Regions from separate parts of the Mesorhizobium sp. WSM4813 genome, predicted to be linked through region 1. Evidence: predicted binding sites of a transcription regulator. Region 1 holds the regulator's gene; each other region holds the start of a gene.
The links. Region 1 encodes PhoB, which activates phosphate uptake and scavenging genes when phosphate is short. Its sites were predicted from a motif close to TGTCATNNANCTGTCAT; they were not measured.
Positions count from the first base shown of each region.

Region 2: AC0L25_RS15465 (LTA synthase family protein) is a predicted target of PhoB. The motif match lies at 3,900-3,916, and genes of this name have one in related genera.
Region 3: phnF (phosphonate metabolism transcriptional regulator PhnF) is a predicted target of PhoB. The motif match lies at 2,600-2,616, and genes of this name have one in related genera.
Region 4: AC0L25_RS07865 (UDP-2,3-diacylglucosamine diphosphatase) is a predicted target of PhoB. The motif match lies at 2,333-2,349, and genes of this name have one in related genera.

Region 1 covers NZ_JBVVQU010000007.1:82,498-87,246, reverse strand. The annotation lists gene pstA (phosphate ABC transporter permease PstA) at 1-164, shown strand, start outside; gene pstB (phosphate ABC transporter ATP-binding protein PstB) at 178-993, shown strand; gene phoU (phosphate signaling complex protein PhoU) at 1,032-1,739, shown strand; gene phoB (phosphate regulon transcriptional regulator PhoB) at 1,756-2,445, shown strand; gene AC0L25_RS05860 (ROK family protein) at 2,717-3,964, opposite strand; gene xylF (D-xylose ABC transporter substrate-binding protein) at 4,231-4,749, shown strand, end outside.
Region 2 covers NZ_JBVVQU010000023.1:32,902-37,650, forward strand. The annotation lists gene rplI (50S ribosomal protein L9) at 105-689, opposite strand; gene rpsR (30S ribosomal protein S18) at 900-1,148, opposite strand; gene rpsF (30S ribosomal protein S6) at 1,148-1,642, opposite strand; gene AC0L25_RS15465 (LTA synthase family protein) at 1,945-3,870, opposite strand; gene fabD (ACP S-malonyltransferase) at 4,139-4,749, shown strand, end outside.
Region 3 covers NZ_JBVVQU010000051.1:16,098-20,846, reverse strand. The annotation lists gene AC0L25_RS24895 (alpha-D-ribose 1-methylphosphonate 5-phosphate C-P-lyase PhnJ) at 1-335, opposite strand, end outside; gene AC0L25_RS24890 (carbon-phosphorus lyase complex subunit) at 332-1,444, opposite strand; gene phnH (phosphonate C-P lyase system protein PhnH) at 1,446-2,057, opposite strand; gene phnG (phosphonate C-P lyase system protein PhnG) at 2,057-2,518, opposite strand; gene phnF (phosphonate metabolism transcriptional regulator PhnF) at 2,641-3,390, shown strand; gene AC0L25_RS24870 (zinc-binding alcohol dehydrogenase family protein) at 3,733-4,749, opposite strand, start outside.
Region 4 covers NZ_JBVVQU010000010.1:53,051-57,799, reverse strand. The annotation lists gene dgcA (N-acetyl-D-Glu racemase DgcA) at 1-149, shown strand, start outside; gene AC0L25_RS07870 (MFS transporter) at 120-1,337, opposite strand; gene AC0L25_RS07865 (UDP-2,3-diacylglucosamine diphosphatase) at 1,467-2,288, opposite strand; gene AC0L25_RS07860 (SDR family oxidoreductase) at 2,408-3,187, shown strand; gene AC0L25_RS07855 (hypothetical protein) at 3,272-3,649, shown strand; gene AC0L25_RS07850 (hypothetical protein) at 4,021-4,458, shown strand; gene AC0L25_RS07845 (NADP-dependent malic enzyme) at 4,681-4,749, shown strand, end outside.

The sequences.
Region 1 (4,749 bases):
ATCCCGCGACGATCCTGCCGGTGCAGATATTCATGTGGGCCGATTTCCCGGAAGCTGGATTCCAGCAGAAGACTTCGGCGGCGATTTTGATTCTGCTGCTGTTTTTGGTCATCATGAACGCCATTGCGGTGATACTGCGTAGGCGCTTCGAGCGGCGCTGGTAAGGGGGTAGAGGATATGAACATCATGACGGAAGCCGGCGTCGAACAGAAACTGAGCAGCGGAACCAACGCCCCTTCGATCAAGATGAAGGGCGAAAAGGTCTCCGTTCATTACGGCGAGAAGCGGGCTCTGTTCGACGTGGATCTCGATGTCCGCGAGAACCAGGTGACAGCGTTGATCGGCCCATCGGGCTGTGGCAAGTCGACCTTCCTGCGTTGCCTGAACCGAATGAACGACACCATCGATATCGCGCGGGTGAGCGGCAAGATCACGCTCGACGGTGAGGATGTCTACGACCCGAAAATCGATGTCGTCGAGCTGCGAGCTCGCGTCGGCATGGTATTCCAGAAGCCGAACCCGTTTCCGAAGTCGATCTATGAAAACGTCGCCTACGGTCCGCGCATTCACGGCCTGGCCAGGAGCAAGGCCGAGTTGGACGGCATCGTCGAATCGAGCCTGAAGAAGGCCGGCCTGTTCAACGAGGTCAAGGATCGCCTGCTCGAGTCGGGCACCGGCCTCTCCGGCGGACAGCAGCAGCGCCTGTGCATCGCGCGCGCCATCGCCGTGTCGCCGGAAGTAATCCTGATGGACGAGCCCTGTTCGGCGTTGGATCCGATCGCCACCGCCCGCGTCGAGGAACTGATCGACGAACTGCGCCAGAACTACACGATCGTCATCGTCACCCATTCGATGCAGCAGGCCGCGCGCGTGTCGCAACGCACGGCGATGTTCCATCTCGGCTATCTGGTCGAGGAGGGCGCGACCGACAAGATGTTCACCAATCCCGACGACAAGCGCACCCAGGACTACATCACCGGCCGGTTCGGCTGAGCGGTCCGGCGGCGAATTTCGAACACGAGGACAGTATCATGGGTGAACACACCGTCGCATCTTTCGACGAGGAACTGGAGCACATCGACAGGCTGATCCGCGACATGGACGAGCTCGCCGCCGCGATGGTCGCAGCCTCGATCCGCGCGTTGCTTGCGTCAGACAATGCGATGGCGCAGCGCGTCGTCTCGGACGACGCCATCATGGATGCGCGGCAGCGCGAACTCGACGATAGTGCGATCACGCTGATCGCCAAGCGGCAGCCGATGGCGCAAGATCTGCGCGCCGTGGTTGGCGCAATCCGCATGGCCGGTGATCTCGAGCGCATCGGCGATTTGGCCAAGAACATAGCCAAGCGGGTCAGCGCAGTCGGGCAGAGCGCCACGCCGCGTAATCTGTCGCACGGTATCGACGCGATGGCGGATCTCGTTCTTGTGCAGCTCCGCGGCGTGGTCGAGCACTATGTGGCGCGCAATGCCGGCGCGTTGAAAGAACTGCGCGCCGACGACCAGAAGATCGACGTGAAATACACGGCGGTTTTTCGCGAACTCCTGACCTACATGATGGAGGATCCGCGCAACATCACCGCCTGCACGCATCTTCTGTTCTGCGCCAAGAATCTCGAGCGTATCGGCGATCATGTCACCAACATCGCCGAAAACGCCTACTATGTCGTGACCGGGCAGCAATTGCCGGCGGATCGCCCGAAGCTCGACGAAACGACCATGTCGGCGTCGGCGACATGACAGGAGTGACCGGCCGATGATCGCGCCGCGCATCATGGTGGTGGAGGACGAAGAGCCGCTGGGCGTCCTCCTTCGCTACAATCTGGAATCCGAAGGTTATCAGGTTGAGGTGGTGACGCGCGGCGACGAGGCCGAAATCCGGCTGCAGGAAAACGTGCCCGATCTGCTGGTGCTCGACTGGATGGTGCCGGCGGTTTCCGGCATCGAGCTTTGCCGGCGCCTTCGGGTGCGTCCCGAAACCGAGCGACTGCCGATCATCATGCTGACCGCGCGCGGCGAGGAGAGCGACCGGGTGCGCGGCCTTTCCACGGGAGCCGACGACTATCTGGTCAAGCCGTTCTCGACACCGGAATTCATGGCCAGGGTCAAGGCGCTGCTGCGCCGCGCCAAGCCCGAAGTGCTGTCCAGCGTGCTGAAGGTCGGCGACATCGTGCTCGATCGCGAGTCGCACAGGGTCTATCGCAAGAAGAGCGAGATCCGGCTCGGGCCAACCGAGTTCCGGCTGCTCGAATTCATGATGCGGCACCCGGGTCGGGTCTTCTCGCGCAGCCAGTTGCTCGACAATGTCTGGGGCGAGACGATCTACATTGACGAGCGCACGGTGGACGTCCATGTCGGACGGTTGCGCAAGGCGGTCAACAATGGTCGCATGCCCGATGTCATCCGCACCATCCGCGGCGCGGGCTATGCGATCAGGGAAGACTAGCTGATATTCAGGTGATGCCGGCCTGCGACCGGCGGCTTCCTGCGCTTACCTACAGCGCCGCGCGCCCCTGTTGGGCGCGCAAAGGACGCTGTAGAGCTTTGATTTTGCGCATGACCCTTCCGAAATCGATCTCGATTTCGGGGTCATGCGCGGGCTCACGTACCCAAAAGTACGCTCCGCTCCGGTTCTCGGAACCCACTGTTCTCGACTCGGCCTGACCTGAATCTCAACACATCCCCAAGTCGCGATCCGGCGATCCCTGCCTTCGAATTCAAGCCACGTTCTTTCCGACCGAGCCGGCTCGCGCCTGGATGCCCGGCGCGAAAATCTCCTGGTCGACGAAACTCAGCGCCCGCATGGCACAGCCTTCGCGGATCAGCGGCAGTTCGTTCGGCTCGGTGTCGAAGGAAATCGAACCCGAATGCTGGCCGCCGGCGGTCTGGGCGATGGCCTCGCGCAGGGCCGGCTCGATCAGGTCGAAGGCGGCAGCGCTGGCGCCGACCATGGCGACCGGCGCCGGATCGATCAGCGCGAATAGGCTGCCGAGCCCGAAGCCGAGTGCTTCGCCAGCCTTGCGGTAGGCTTCGCGCTCCGGTCCGTCCGTCTGGCGCGCCCGGGCCGCCAGTGCCCGCATCGCGGCGTCGCTGACATCGGCGACCGGCTCGGCGTTCTCGCTCAATTGCCTTGCGTTGCGCCAGATGGCGTAGTTGCCGGCATAGGCCTCGACGCAGCCACGCCGCCCGCAGCGGCAAAGCGCGCCGCCCGGCCGATGGATCATGTGGCCGAATTCACCGCCTGAGGAATGGGTGCCGGTGAACAGTTCGCTCTTCAGCACCAGCCCCATACCGATGCCATGCGAGAGCAGGATGGCGATGAAATCATCGCGGTAGCGATCCGGGTCGCGCCAACGCAGCGCCACGGCCATCATGTTGCAGTCGTTCTCCATGATGGCCGGGATGCCGAACTCGCGTTCCAGAATGTCGGCGAAGGCGATATTCGTCTGCGGCGTGATCGGCGACCACAACATGGCGCGCGCATGGGAATCGGTGATGCCCTGGATCGCCAGCGCGATGCGGGCGACGCTTTGGACATCGAGGTCGGGGTCTTCGAGCCGCCGCCGGACGATGGCGACACATTCGCCGATCAGCTCGTCGCGCGACATGGTCAGCGTGTCCAGCCGGCGTTGTTCCTCGGCGACCACCTGTCCGGCATAGTCGATGACGGCGACCGACAGGAAATTCAGCGACAACACGACCGCCAAGACCGCAGCGGCTTCCGGATTGAGGCTGAGGCCGACCTGCGGTCGGCCGCGTTTCATCGAAACGGTCTCGCTCGCCTTGATCTCGGTCAGGATGCCTTCCTGGATCAGGTCGGAAGAGATCGCCGATATGGTCGAATGGCTGAGGGCGGTGGTTGCGGCGATCTCGGTCCGCGACGGCTGGCCGGCCCGGCGCACGGCCGAAATCACCATGGCCCGGTTGCGCCGGCGCAAATCGTCATGACGGATTCCAACCGACATTCTTTGCTTCCTCCCTATTGCCGCGGCCGCTCATGGATCGGAAGCCGTCGGTAATGTCCGACAAATACTCGCAGAGGCAGCGGGCCCTGTCATTATTTATTCCGAGACTCGAAATAAGTCGGCAGGGACATCAAGATCGACCAGGTTTGATGTTGACAGCGCTTCGGCGTCGGACCAGTATTTTTTCGAGGCTCGAAAAAATAGAGCCTTTGTGCCGGCCTTCGGGCCAGTCTGGTCGTGCCGTACGCGGCGCAGGGAGGAATATCATGAAGAGATTCACAGCCGCCATTCTGGCGGGGGTCGCCATGTCGCTGACGCTCGCGTCGGTCGCACAGGCGAAGGACAAGGTCATTGGCGTTTCGTGGTCGAATTTCCAGGAAGAGCGCTGGAAGACCGACGAAGCCGCCATGAAGACGGCGATCGAGGCGGCCGGCGACAAGTATATTTCCGCCGATGCACAGTCCAATCCCGGCAAGCAGCTGACCGACGTCGAGAGCCTGATCTCGCAAGGCGCCAACGCGCTGATCATCCTTGCGCAGGATGCCTCGGCCATCGGGCCGGCGGTGCAGAAGGCGCTGGACGAAGGCATTCCCGTCGTCGGCTATGACCGGCTGATCGAGAACAAGGACGTCTTCTATCTGACCTTCGACAACCAGGAAGTCGGCCGCATGCAGGCCCGCGAAGTGTTCAAGGTGGCGCCGGAAGGCAATTACGTCTTCATCAAGGGCTCGGGCGCCGATCCGAATGCCGATTTCCTGTTCGCCGGCTCCATGGAAGTGCTCAAG
Region 2 (4,749 bases), on a different contig from region 1:
TGGCACAAAAATGCCCAGGCTAGGGGCCCGGGCATTGGTCCAGAAATGACTGGAAGCCGACGAAACGTTTTGAAGCGCCGCTCTGAACGCCTTGTGACGTGCAATCAGCCGTTGTCTTCGCCGCCTTCGAACTCGGCATTGGGATCGAAGAAATTGTCCGGGCGCGCATTGTCGTTGATGTCGTCGCCATAGATGGCTTCGGCTGTGGTCAGCGTCTCGCCCTTGGCCTGGCGCTCGGCTTCGTCGGCCGTGCGGGCGATGTTGAGCGTGATCGTGACCTCGACTTCCGGATGCAGCGCGATCGCCACATTGGTGAGGCCGATGGTCTTGATCGGCTGGTTGAGCAGGATCTGGTTGCGGTTAACCGAAAAACCTTCCGCCGTCAGCAACTCGGCGATGTCGCGGGTCGACACCGAGCCGTAGAGCTGGCCGGTTTCGCCGGCCGAACGCACGGCGATGAAGCTCTTGCCGTCGAGCTTTTCCGAAATCTGCAGAGCCTCGGACTTGCGCTCGAGGTTGCGGGCTTCGAGTTGGGCGCGCTGACCTTCGAATTTCTTTTTGTTGGCTTCGTTGGCGCGCAGCGCCTTGCCCTGCGGCAGCAGGAAGTTGCGGGCGAATCCATCCTTGACCTTGACGGTGTCGCCCATCTGGCCGAGGCGGGAAACGCGCTCGAGAAGAATGACTTCCATGGTTTTGTTCCTTTGTTTGGGCGCCAAATCACTGGCATCGACGCCGAATTATCTGGGAACAGGTCAGGAAGCTGAGGGCGTCGCCGCCTGTGTCGCTGTCCTGCCTGTCGCGGCAGTTAGAGGTCTTCACCTCAACCCGGGATTTGATGGCAACCCTGCGGCGCCCGTCGCCGTGGGAAAAGCGGGCGGCGAACCGCCCGCTAAAGAGCGTTAGCGAACCACGTAGGGCAGCAGGCCGAGGAAGCGGGCGCGCTTGATCGCCTTGGCGAGTTCGCGCTGCTTCTTCTGGCTGACGGCGGTGATGCGGGACGGCACGATCTTGCCGCGCTCGGAAATGTAGCGCTGCAGAAGACGTACGTCCTTGTAGTCGATCTTAGGCGCGTTCGCGCCGGAGAACGGGCAGGTCTTGCGGCGGCGATGGAACGGGCGCCGGGTCGGGATCTGATTGATGTCGACCATTATTCTGCACCCCCTTCAACACCTTCGCGCGGACGGCGCGGACCACGGTCTGCACCCGCATCGCCACCGAAGCTGCGCGGCGGGCGATCGCCACGGTCGCCGCGATCACGGTCGCCGAACGAGCGCGGGCCACGGTCACGGTCGCCGAAGCCGCCGCGTTCCGAACGCTCTTCGCGCTTCTGCATCATCGCCGACGGGCCTTCCTCATGCGCATCGACCTTGATGGTGAGGAAACGCAGCACGTCCTCGGACAGGCCCATCTGGCGCTCCATCTCGTTGAGCGCGGCCGGCGGGCAGGTGATGTCCATCAGCGTATAATATGCCTTCCGGTTCTTGTTGACCCGGTAGGTGAGGGACTTCAGTCCCCAGTTCTCGACCCGGCCGACGGACCCGCCATTCGCGGAGATGACGCCCTTGTACTGTTCGACAAGCGCATCGACCTGCTGCTGCGAGAGGTCCTGCCGGGCAAGAAACACATGTTCGTAAAGAGCCATATTGTTCTTTGCCTTTCTTCGTTTCTCTCCCGGTTCCCGCGGCAAAAGCCTCTGCAACTTCTCTGACCCGCCGATCCCTAGAGGGGGCGGGGAAGAAAGGAGCATGACGAGACGGTCGAGAGCGGAGACACGGGAGGCGGAAGCGCTTCTGGCTCCACACGAAGGTCTTCGAAAAAACCTCCGGCCCTCCGTTCAGCCCCCAGCAAGGACCGGCAGATTGCGGGCGTCTATATAGGAATTTGGCCGCAAGGCAAGGGCGAGCCGAAAACCCGCCGCTCCAAGGACGACATGTCGCGGCGTCTTCAGCTTGTATGCGGGACGCGCTTGTTCACCGTTTCCGGGAAGAAATCGGGCGCCGCATGGCGCTGGCCGAACATCATGTCGTATTGCAGCAGACGGAAATCGCGAATGGCCGGATCGATCTTCTTCTGTCGCGCCCAATCGGGCGTGTCCTCGCCCGTCGGCGTCATCAGCAAATTACGGTCGACGACGCTGTAGCGGTCGCGCATCTGGCCGAGGAAGCCGGTGTAATAGGGATGGCTGATCCCGGCCGTGGTCAGGATATGGTAGGGCAGGAAAGCCGGGCTTACCGCGCCCATGTCCGCGGCCGGCCCGGTGCGGTTCGACCATACGACGAGCGGCGTCTGGTGATGCAGCAGCATCTGGTCAGGCGGCTCTTTGCGCGGCGCGACATTGTCCTTGAGGAAGCCGGTCTCGACATAGACCGGGCCGAGCGGCGGCAGATGGTCGCCGAAGAAGGCGATGACCGTCGGCCGCTTGCGGTTCTTCGCCCATTCGACAAGGCGCTCGAGGCCCTTATCGGCGTCGGATGCACCCTCGGTGAAGCTCAGCAGGGAATCCTTTGCCCACTGGCTGGTCGGCGCCTGCACCTTGTGGGTCGGATTGTAATAGCGATTCGGCTCGTAGGGTCCGTGATTCTGCAGGCTGACGGCGAAGAAGAAGAGCGGATCGTCGCTGGCATCGGCCTCGCGGATGATCTCGTCGGTCATTGCCGCGTCCGAGGCCAGCGGCCCGCGCTTTTCGAGATATGGCATATTTTCTTCCGACTTGAAGTCGTCGAAGCCGAAATCCGCGTAGACCGGCGTGCGGTTCCAGAACCAGCTCGTGCCGGGATGGATAGCGCGCGTCTCATAGCCCTGGCTCTTCAGGAACGTCGCCATCGACGGCACCGGGGCGCGGACATATTGCTGGTAGGGGATGCTGCCGGCCGGCAGGAAGGCGTTGGAAAAGCCGGTCAGCGCCTCGAATTCGACATTGGCGGTCATGCCGCCGAATTCGGGTGAGAACATGTAGCCCGAGCGCAGCGCCCGCACATTGGGAATCGGATCGGGCGTGATGGTGACGCCGGGCAGCTCGGTCGGATCCCAGAACGATTCGCTCATGACAATGATGATGTCGGGCTTCTCGGCCGGCACCGAGGCCGTCACAGCAGGCCTGTCGATTGCCGCGATCGACTTGTCGGAATAACCGGCAGGCGCCGAGACATGGGCCATCGGCACGTTGAGCGCAAAGGCGAGCGCAAAACCGTTGGAGGCGTAGTTTTCCTTCTGGTCCCACATGATCGGGATGATCTGCAGCCGGTCGCGCGTCCACGAGAAGGTTGCGTAGTCCATGATCGAGACGAAGAAGGCGAGCAGCGGCACGGTCAGCGTCAGCCGGGCAAGGCGCCCCTTGCGGCTGAGCGCCGGCACGCGGCGGCGCCACAGCCGCCAGCCATAAACGAGCAGCCACAGCCCACCGACGATGCCGCCCGCCAGGGCGAGGGCGGTTCCCGGGCGTTCGCGCACCAGAAGCGGCATCAGCGCCACGATCTGGCGTGAATAGAGGAAATCGGTCGGATAGAGCGGATCGCCGAGATAGAGCGATTTCTGATGGCCGACAAAGGCCAGCGCCAGGGTAAGCGGCGCGACGATCATCAGGCTCTGGTGGCTGCGGCCGAGCACGGCGTCGAGGCCGACCAGGATCAGCGCGAAGATGATGATGGTGGTCCAGCCCGGCTTGAAGGGCTGCAGGAAGAAGGCGACGGTTCCGGCAAAGTCGCCGCGCACGATCAGTTCGGTCGCAAAAACCAGGATGGTGGCGGCGAGAAGGCTGACGAGGCCATAGCGGATAACGGGCCATTTCCGGCCCGGCAGATAGCCGGTGGCCGGATCGCCTTCCAGAAACTGTGGCGCGGCTTTGCCAACGCCTTTCCTAGTCCTTGCCACCTTACAATTCCCCCGACCATACACAAAAGTGTCATTGAGCTGTCATCTATACGTCACGAAAAGCTAGCGCCTGTGGCTGAAATAAGAAGAGCCAGCAAACGAATCGTGAGCGATTTTCATCATGAGTGATCGAAAAAAAGCCTTTTGGAACAGGGACTCGGCCAGCGATACCGAGCCGGAGCGGCCCGGGTCGAGCCGATGGCGGACTTGACTTGCGCGCCCGCCTCGCGTCACAGGCAGGAAAAATCAGCCGCTTGGGGAGCCACACATGGCCGTCGCATTCACCTTTCCGGGACAGGGCAGCCAGGCTGTCGGCATGGGCAAGGACCTCGCCGACGCCTTTCCAGAATCGCGGAAGATATTCGAAGAGGTTGACGACGCGCTTGGCGAAAACCTGTCGAAGCTGATCTGGGATGGGCCGGAAGAGAGACTGACGCTGACCGCCAATGCCCAGCCGGCGCTGATGGCTGTGTCGCTCGCCGCGATCCGGGCGCTGGAATCGCGCGGCTTCTCGTTGAAGGACAAGGTCGCCTATGTCGCCGGCCATTCGCTCGGCGAATATTCAGCACTTGCCGCAACCGGTTTCGTTTCGGTCGCCGATGCCGCCCGGCTCTTGCGTATCCGCGGCAATGCCATGCAGGCTGCTGTGCCGGCCGGCGAAGGCGCCATGGCGGCGATCATCGGGCTGGAACAGGCCGATGTCGAAGCCGCCTGCGCTGAAGCGGCCAAAGGTTCAGCCAAAGATTCAGTTTGCCAGATCGCCAACGACAATGGCGGTGGCCAACTGGTGATCTCCGGCGCCAGGGCAGCGATCGAACTGGGGGCGAGACTGTGCACGGAAAAGGGCGCCAAGCGGGCGCTGATGCTGCAGGTTTCGGC
Region 3 (4,749 bases), on a different contig from region 1:
TGGCGGGTCTGTATGATGGTGGCCTTGGCCGTCTCGGTGGTGACGGCGACATTGGCGACCTTCTTGAAGAAGGCGCGGATCGAGACGGCGTTTGTGGTGTCGTCAGCGCCCTGGTCGATGACTTTCAGCACATCGTCGGGGCCGATGATCGAGGCGGTGACCTGGACGCCGCCGGTGCCCCAGCCATAGGGCATCGGCATTTCGCGCGAGGCGAACGGCACCTGGTAGCCGGGAATGGCGATGCCCTTGAGGATCGCCCGGCGGATCATCCGCTTGGTCTGCTCGTCGAGATAGGCGAAGTTGTAGGTGGCGATGTCGGTTGCTTGTGCGGTCATTCCGCGGCCTCCCTTTTCTCCTCGGCCTTGCCGGCATTCTCGCGGGCGTCGTGCTCGGCGCGCATGCGGCGCACCAGGTCGAGCTCGGCCTGGAAATCGACATAGTGCGGCAGCTTCAGATGCTCGACGAAGCCGGTCGCCTGGACGTTGTCGGAATGCGAGATAACGAACTCCTCGTCCTGGGCTGCGGCGACGACATCCTCGCCGAATTCGGTTGCACGAAGAGCGCGGTCGCAGAGTGCCATGGCCATCGCCTTGCGCTCGCTCTGGCCGAAGACGAGGCCGTAGCCGCGGGTGAATTGCGGCGGCGCCTTGGCCGAGCCCTTGAACTGGTTGACCATCTGGCACTCGGTAACGCGAACGGAGCCGAGCGGTACTGGGAATGGCAGCTCGGGAACATCGAGTTCCAGCGCGACCTCACCGATGCGAACCTCGCCGACGAAGGGATGGTTGCGGGCATAGCCGCGCTGGGTGGAATAGCCGAGCGCGAGCAAAAAACCCTCGTCGCCGCGTGACAGCGCCTGCAGGCGGATGTCGCGCGCCATCGGAAATTCCAGCGGCTCGCGGGTGATGTCGCCGGGGACATGGTCTTGCGGCATGTCGCCGTCGGGCTCGATCAGGCCTTCGCGGGCGAGGATCGCGGAGACACGTGGCATGGCTTCAGCCTCGCTCTCGCGCTGCAGCGGCTCGGCGACGTCGCCGCCCGCGGCAAGCTCGGGATCGAGCAGCCGGTGGGTATAGTCGAAGGTCGGGCCGAGCAGCTGGCCGCCAGGAAGATCCTTGTAGGTCGCCGACACGCGCCGCTCGACCAGCATCGCGCCGGTGTCGATCGCCCTGGTATAGCCGAAGCGCGGCAGCGTGGTGCGATAGGCGCGAACGAGGAAGATCGCCTCGATCATGTCGCCGCGCGCCTGGACGATGGCGAGCGCCGCCAATTCCCTGTCGTAGAGCGAGCCTTCGCTCATCACCCGGTCGACACCGAGCGCCAGTTGCTCGACGATCTGGTCGAGGCGAAGCGCCGGCACCGAGCGGTCGCCGCGCCGGCGGTCGGCCAGCAGGCTGTGGGCGTTGGCGATGGCCGCTTCACCGCCTTTTACCGCGACATACATGTCACGCCTCCATCGTCTTGATGCGCGTCGTGCGCGGCAGGCAGGCGACGCCGTCCGGGGTGGCGAGGACGATGTCGACGCCACGCGGAAAGCGCTGGTTGTTCTGCTTCCACTGTTCGACGAAATGGCGCGGCATCTGCGCTGGCGCGATGGTTGCAGTCTTTTCGATGCCGGGACCTTCGAGCAGCAGAGGGGCGCCTGAAACGAGATCGCCGACTTGCAGGATCAGCGTCGTGGAGCGGTCGGGATAATCCTGGGTGCCCTGTGAGAAGCCGTCGAGCGCCATCATTTCGGCCGGTGTGGCGATCAGCGCGAAATGCGCGTCGGCCGGCGTGTTGGCCAGCGGCGCGCCGGTGTGGAAGCCAAGCCAGGATCTCACCGTCGCAGGAGCCTGCAAGGCGGGGTCGAGCCAGAGCGGCGTGTCGTTGTCGCACAGCGCCAGCGCGATGGCGCCCGCGGTGGCCGACAGTGGCGCCGGCGGGCGGGCAAAGATCGTCAGGGGCTGCAGGGTGCCCGGCCGCGCCATCGCATCCATCACGGCGCGGAACACCGTCTGGGCGTCGAATACCGGATCGGCAAAGCCGCCCTCGATCGCTTGCGTTGCGATTTCCATCAGTCTTCTCCGCGCACCATGGTGAAGAAATCGACCTTGGTTGCCGCCGTCTCGGCGCGCCGCCGCTCACGTCCGCTGGCCAGTGCGGCCTGCAGCGGCGCAATGAGTTTGGTCTCGACCTCGTTGCGGCGGGTGGGATCCTGCCAGAGCGCGTCGGCGATCGCCGCCAGTTTTGCTTTCTGCTTGTCACGGCCGAGCGCGTAGCAGTGGCCGATCTGTCCGGATGCGAGCCGGACGGTAGCGCGGGTGACCGTCGCCTCGCCGACGTTGAACGGCGCGCCGCCGCCGCCGATGCGGCCGCGCACGGTGACCAGGCCGGTTTCGGGGCCGCGCAGGAGTTCTGCTTCCGAAGGCAGGCCGGCTTCGTTCCAGAGGCGGACGATATCGTCGCCGGTCGATTGCGCCAGCGTCGCCATGACCGTCTTGCGCTCAGCCTGATCGCGCGCTTCCTGTCCTCGCATGGCCGCCAGTCCTTCTCGTTGCAAATTTGTATAATGATGTAGACAATTATACAAATTATACCTATTCTCTAAGGCGTGTCCATGACGGATGGATGACAGGGCGAAAAAGATCGGGGCAAGAGATGATCGGTCAGCAGATGGCCAGCAGCTTGGAGCGGCGCAGCGGCGTCTCGCTGTGGCGGCAGATCGCCGACCAGATCATGCATTCGATCGCCGTCGGCGACTTTGCCGAGAATGCCGCGTTGCCACCGGAAGTTGCACTGGCCGAGCGCTATGGCGTCAACCGCCATACGGTGCGCAGCGCCATCGCCGCACTGGTGCAGGACGGCGTGCTCAGGGCCGAACAGGGGCGCGGCACCTTCGTGCTGTCGCGCAAGCGCCTGTCCTATCCGATCGGCGCCCGCACCCGTTTTTCGGAGGGCTTGCAAGGGCAGGCGTCAGAGCGCCGCAGCGTGCTGCTCGAATCGGCGGTCGAGCCGGCCAGCCGGCGCGTCGCCGAAGGCTTACGACTTGCCAAGGGCACGAGTGTGATACGCCTTGAGACACGCGGCGAAGCCGATGGGCAGCCGGTCTCGCGTGCGACTGGCTGGTTCGACGCAGAACGCTTCGCCGGCATCGATGCCGCCATCGCCGAAACCGGATCGATCACAGCCTCGCTCGGGCGTTTCGGCATCGCTGACTATCTCAGGCAATCGACGGTGCTGTCGGCCCGCCACGCAGATGCCGCCGATCTCGCCGATCTTGATCTGCAACCTGGCGCCATCGTGCTGGTCACGGTCGCCGTCAATGTCACGCCGGACGGCCAGCCGATCCAGTTCGCCGAAACGCGGTTCCCGGCGGAGCGGGTCGAGCTCAAATTGTCGGCGCTGTAGGTAGTGCCGGCCTTATACGAGACCGTGATTTATCTGACTCACGCTGATATCATACCAGCTCGGTCGCGCTTACTTGTCAGCGGCTTGGCGTTTGAGGACCGCCTTCCCCCACTCCGTCTCGGCTTCGCCGAGCCACCTCTCCCCCCTCCGGAGGGAGAGGAAGGGAGCCCGCTGACGGCGAGAGAAGGAGGGAGTCTGGTTGAGGAGCGTTGGCTGCAATAGGCTCGCACCTTTCCTCTACCCCGTCGATCGGGGGAGAGGTGGCTCGGCGAAGCCGAGACGGAGTGGGGGTCGACCTGCGCGGGGCGTTGTCAATTCGGGCCGGGTTCACCGCCTGCCGTGTTATGACCCGACTTCGATCACAGCCTTGATCAGGCCGGATTTCTCGTGTGCCCAGCGGGCAAGGTCGCGCGGCGTCTCGCCAAGTGTCGTGCGATGGGTGACGAGCTTTGCCAGCGGCACAGCGCCGTCGCGGATCGAGGCGGCGACATGGTCGAAATCGGCGCGCAGCGCGTTGCGGCTGCCGATCAGCGTCATTTCGCGCTTGTGGAATTCGGGGTCGGAAAAGACGATGTCGTCCTTGACGACGCTGACCAGGACCAGCGTCCCGCCATGGGCGACATAGGCGAAGGCTGATTGGACGGACTGGGTGTTGCCGGTGGCGTCGAAAACCACGTCAAAGCCTTCGCCGCCGGTCGCCTCCCGCACCAGATCGGTTGCCGATCCCTTCGAACCGTCGAGGGTCGCGAAGCCGAGTTCACTTGCAGCAAAACCCAGCCTCTCGGCACTCACGTCGAGCAGCGTCACCTCGAGGCCGGCGATGCGGGCAAACAGTGCCGTGCCGAGGCCGATCGGACCGGCGCCAATGACCAGCGCGCGCGCGCCGGAATCAGCCAGCGAGCGCCGCACGGCATGCGCCCCGATCGCCAGGAATTCGACGGCGGCGGCGTCGGCCAGCGACAGGCCTTTGGCCGGATAGAGATTTTGCGCCGGCACCAGGATCCGTTCGCACATGGCGCCGTCGCGATGCACGCCGAGCACCTCGATCCTGACGCAGCAATTCGGCTTGCCTTGCCGGCAGGCGATGCATTTGCCGCAAGCGAGATAGGGATTGATGATCACCGGGTCGCCGACGGCCAGATCGACGCCTTCGCCGGCCTCGATCACGGTGCCGGAAACCTCGTGGCCCATGATACGCGGATAGGCGAGGAACGGATGCTTGCCCTCGAAGATGTGATAGTCGGTGCCGCAGATGCCGACATGACTGACCGCGACCAGCGCCCAGCCCGGCGGTGGTGTGCCTGGCGCCGGGCGGTCTTCCAGAACAAGCTCACCGGGCGAACGGCAGACGACGGCTTT
Region 4 (4,749 bases), on a different contig from region 1:
CGTTGGCCATGGCGCCGGCCGTGCTTTTGGCCCAGGATGCCGATTTCGTCGATCTCGACGGTCCGTTGCTGCTGGCCCGCGACCGTGTTCCCGGTCTCGTCTACCAGGGTTCGCTGGTGTCACCGCCCGATACGGCGCTGTGGGGCTGAACGCGCCGCAAGTGCAATCAACGCAAGGCCGATAAGGGCGATCGGGATCATGGCAAAAAAGCCGTCCACGCCGAAGCGGTCATACAGCGGGCCGGACATCAGCGTCACCACAGCCGTGAAAAAGCCGTTGGAGAAATAGGCGATGCCTTGCGCGGCTCCGGTGCGTTCCTCCGCGACCGTCTCACCGATCATTTTCTGCAGGCCGATCAGCACCAGCGCCACGGAAACCGCATGCAGCGTCTGGACTGCGAAAAATCCGGTGACGCCAAGGCCGAGCGGCCAGATCATCGGGAAGGCAATCCATCGCACGATCGCGCCTATCCCGGCCATCACCATGATCGACACGACCGAGAAGGAGCCGAAAACCCGGGTAAAGACCATGAACATGCCGATCTCGGCCACCACACCCCACCCCCAAAGCAGCCCGATGACCTGATCGCCGATGTCGATCGATTTCCAGTAGATCGACACGAAGCCGTAGAGAAACGCATGGCTGGCGGTGATGACGCCGACGCCGATGGAGAAGTACAGGAAATAGGCGTTGAGGAGTTTTGGCGCCGATTGCTGGATGTCGGCCGCCGAAAGCGGCGAGGCACGGCGGGGGCGGCCGAGCCGCGGCGCGATCAGTGCGACGACAAGCGCCGCGCCAAACGCCACGAAGATGATCATCGGAACAGCCTGGGCGCCGGTCGCCGACAGGATGAAGCCGCCCACAAGATTTGCGCACAGATAGGAGATCGATCCCCATTTGCGCATGCTTGCATAATTCGAGCCGAAGCGGCGTACCCCCGATAGCGCCAGCGAATCGGCAATCGGCGAATGTGGCGTCCAAACCACGGCGAGCGCCAGCGAAACGGCGAGCACCATGGCGTAGGTCGGCGTCAGGAAATAACCGGCGGACGCAGCGACAGATGCGGCCATTAGCGCGACATAGACGTGGGCGCGGTCGCTCGCCCTGTCGGCCAGCGCTGTAAGCAATGGCGTCGTCACCACGCGCAGGAACATTGGTGCTGCGAGAATGACGGCTATCTGCTCGGCATCGAAACCCTCTGACTGCAGCCACAGCGGGAAATATGGCAAATGTATCCCCAGCGGCACGAAAAGCGTCAAGAAAATCAGGCCCATGCGCAGTTCGAAATGACGCGGCTTGACGAGTTGTTCGGGGGAAAGCGGCGGCAGGGAGGACATCAGCAGGCAATCCGTCGGCGCGGCGTTCGGCCGAGTCGGCTGCAGCGCACGCCAATTCCATAACACGCTAAAAAAGTCGGTGGAACCGCTTGGACTAATCGATTAAAGCCGAGGTGAGGTCGCGTTCGGTCAGGCAGCCCGGACTGCCCTGCCCGTGATGTCGATCGGGACCAGCACTTCGCTGCCCGCCGGAGCCTCCGGCAGGACATGCGCCCAGTGCAGGATCTCCATCCGGCCGTCGAAATGCTCGACCACCGCGGTGCAGCTCTCCACCCAGTCGCCGGTATTGATGTATTGCACGTCCTCATAATTTTCGATCGCGGCATGGTGGATGTGACCACAGATCACGCCGTCGACATGCGAGCGGCGCGCTTCCTCGGTCAGCATGGTCTGGAACGAGCCGATGAAATTCACCGCCTTTTTGACGTTGACCTTGGCCCAGGACGAAAACGACCAGTATGGCAGGCCAAGCAGTTGGCGAAGCCGCGTCACCCCGCGGTTGACGAGCATGGCCGCGTCATAGGCGTAGTCGCCAAGATAGGCCAGCCAGCGCGCATTGTGGACGACAGTGTCGAACTGGTCGCCATGGATGACAAGAAGACGTTTGCCGTCGGCGGTCTCGTGAATGGCGCGGTCGGCGACGACGATGCCGCCGAAATGCACGCCTTGGAACTGGCGCGCGAACTCGTCGTGATTGCCGGCAATGTAGGTGATGCTGGCGCCCTTGCGCGCCTTACGCAGCAACTTCTGGACGACGTCGTTGTGGCTCTGCGGCCAGTGCCAGTTCCGTCTCAGCCGCCAGCCGTCGACGATGTCGCCGACCAGATAGATGATATCGGCGTCGTGATGGCGCAGGAAATCGATCAGGAACTCGGCCTTCGCCGCCTTCGATCCGAGATGGACGTCGGAGATGAACACGCTGCGGAAAGTGCGGGGCTCTGCGCCAGGCATTGGATTCTCACCGTTGCTCTCGTGCAGCCTATGCCCCGATTCATGCAACAGCCGTATGACGGTTGCGATTGGTCCAGCCTCAAGAGTAGGTTGCCGCGCCAATCAGAGGAGAAATCGCTATGGATCTCGGTATTCGCGGAAAAAAGGCCATCGTCTGTGCTTCGAGCAAGGGCCTTGGGCGCGGTTGCGCCATGGCGCTGGCCGAGGCCGGCTGTGATCTGGTCGTCAACGGGCGCAATGCCGACCAATTGGCGAAGACCGCCGCCGAACTGCGCGAAAGATTTGGCGTCGAGGTGACCGAGATCGTCGGCGACGTGTCGAAGCCCGAGGTACAGAAGGCGCTGCTTGCCGCCTGTCCCGATCCCGATATCCTCGTCAACAACAACGGCGGACCGCCGCTTCGCGATTTCCGCGAGCTCAACCGCGAAAAGATCCTCGAAGGCGTCACCCAGAACATGGTGACCCCAGTCGAACTGGTCCAGGCTGTCATCGACGGCATGGCGGAGCGCGGCTTCGGCCGCATCGTCAACATCACCTCGTTATCGGTCTATGTTCCAATTCCCGGCCTCGATCTGTCGTCCGGCGCGCGCGCCGGCCTGACTTCGTTCCTGGCCGGCGTCGCGCGGACGGTGATCGACCGCAACGTGACGATCAACAACATGCTGCCGGGCAAGATCGACACCGACAGGCTGCGCCCCCCACACGAGGCCGGGACCCCCGAAGATCCGGCCGCCGCGGCCGCGCGCAAGTCCCAGGCAGCAGCCAACGTCCCGGCCAAGCGGCTCGGCACGCCGGAGGAATTCGGCCAGATCTGCGCCTTCCTGTGCTCGGTTCATGCCGGCTACCTGACCGGGCAGAACATACCGGTCGACGGCGGCGCCTATGTCAGCGCGTTCTAGTGGTGGAATCCAAGGTTTGGCACCCGCTGGGAACGGCGGGGAACGACATTGCGAACGTTGGAGCCCGTAGGCATAAGGTCCGCAATGCAACACTCGTCTCTCATAGCCTTCCTCAACGGCGAGAAACCGCCCGACGAGCTTTGGCAGGAGATTGAAACCGAAGTGACCGAGTGCGTGACCGCCACGACTACGCTTGGCTGCGTGGGGCATGTCATCATCACTGACGGGCCAGATACGATAATTAATCGTCGACATGTGGATGTGCTGGTTAGTCGGCTGGCGGACGGCATCCTACCGGTCCAAGCAGCCGCTTACATTGCCGATGCACTGATCATGAGCGACGACTTTACCTTTGCGGACGATGGCGTCTCGGAGGTTCTGTTCTTCCTGTCAGACGAGAGCGCGCGCCTTTCGCGAGAAGATGTGCGAGCCCTGCGGAGCCGCCTTTCGACGGGAGCGTAGCGTCTTTATCGGAAGAGCATGGATCATAACTGTGGGTACGGAATACGCCTCTGAAGAGATTTGGCGCACGTCGCTTGCGGCAGCGCATAGCTTATCTTCGTCACCTGCAAGCTCCTGAAAACCTGCCATATGCGGCGAAATCAATTTGTCACGCCATCCGCCGTATCGAGCGGATAAGAGCGGCCGGACTTCTTGAATGGCAGGAGCGAGACAAAAATACGCGTTTCCCCTGACCGCTTTCGACCCGTTACGGGCGCCCTCAGGCCAGCCGAGACACGACGACATTATGCTCAAAACGGCGCTCAGTTCACAAGGACTAGGCTTAATCCGCATGCTATGTCCTGCCTCGCAACCGAAAATGAGACCGGCGGATGGCGTCTTCTATCTATCGCTTTGTTAAGCAACAACTGCTGTCACACGGTGTTCGAAACACGGCCGACGGCAACTTTGCAATTACCGACAGGAGATTGTTCCTTGACTTCGTTCGTCTAGAACGAGCGGTTAGGCTAGAGGATTTTGCGACAGTCCAGTCTGCCGTGGTGGCGATTGAAAATTGTTGCTTATCAATGGGTAAACGTCACATTGCGGTGTTTGCATATATGTATCTCAGGTTTTCGGATGCGACCCCAAAGCTAACCCATCTGGACATCGAACTTGAGGAAGGAGGTGTCCGCCGAACAGTCGACTACCGGCGCAGGGTGTCGTCGACAGAGCGACTTGTCGGTGAGTGGGCTGCCGTGTGGTACGACCGCTATTCAAAGAGTTTCTTTCGTGCACTTTATGAGAGCAACAGCGCCACAGCGGACTAGCGAAAGAATACTTAATCGTCCGCAAACCAACCGACGCAGACATTCGGCGTCGCAGCTCGCCGCAGCACCCGCCCCCTCATCCCAACATTTCAATGGCAGACCACACAGCGGGACAGCGATGCGAAGCCATAAGCGTCGCACTTTGCGACTTATCACCTCTCGAAAAGCCACGGCTGCATGCTAAGAGACTCAAAACAGCAAACGGACTGAGGAGCGGCCGGCATGCAAGGCGAAAACAAAAAAGCAGCCCGGTCGGACCTCGACGAAGCCGCACTTTATTTCCACAAGCAT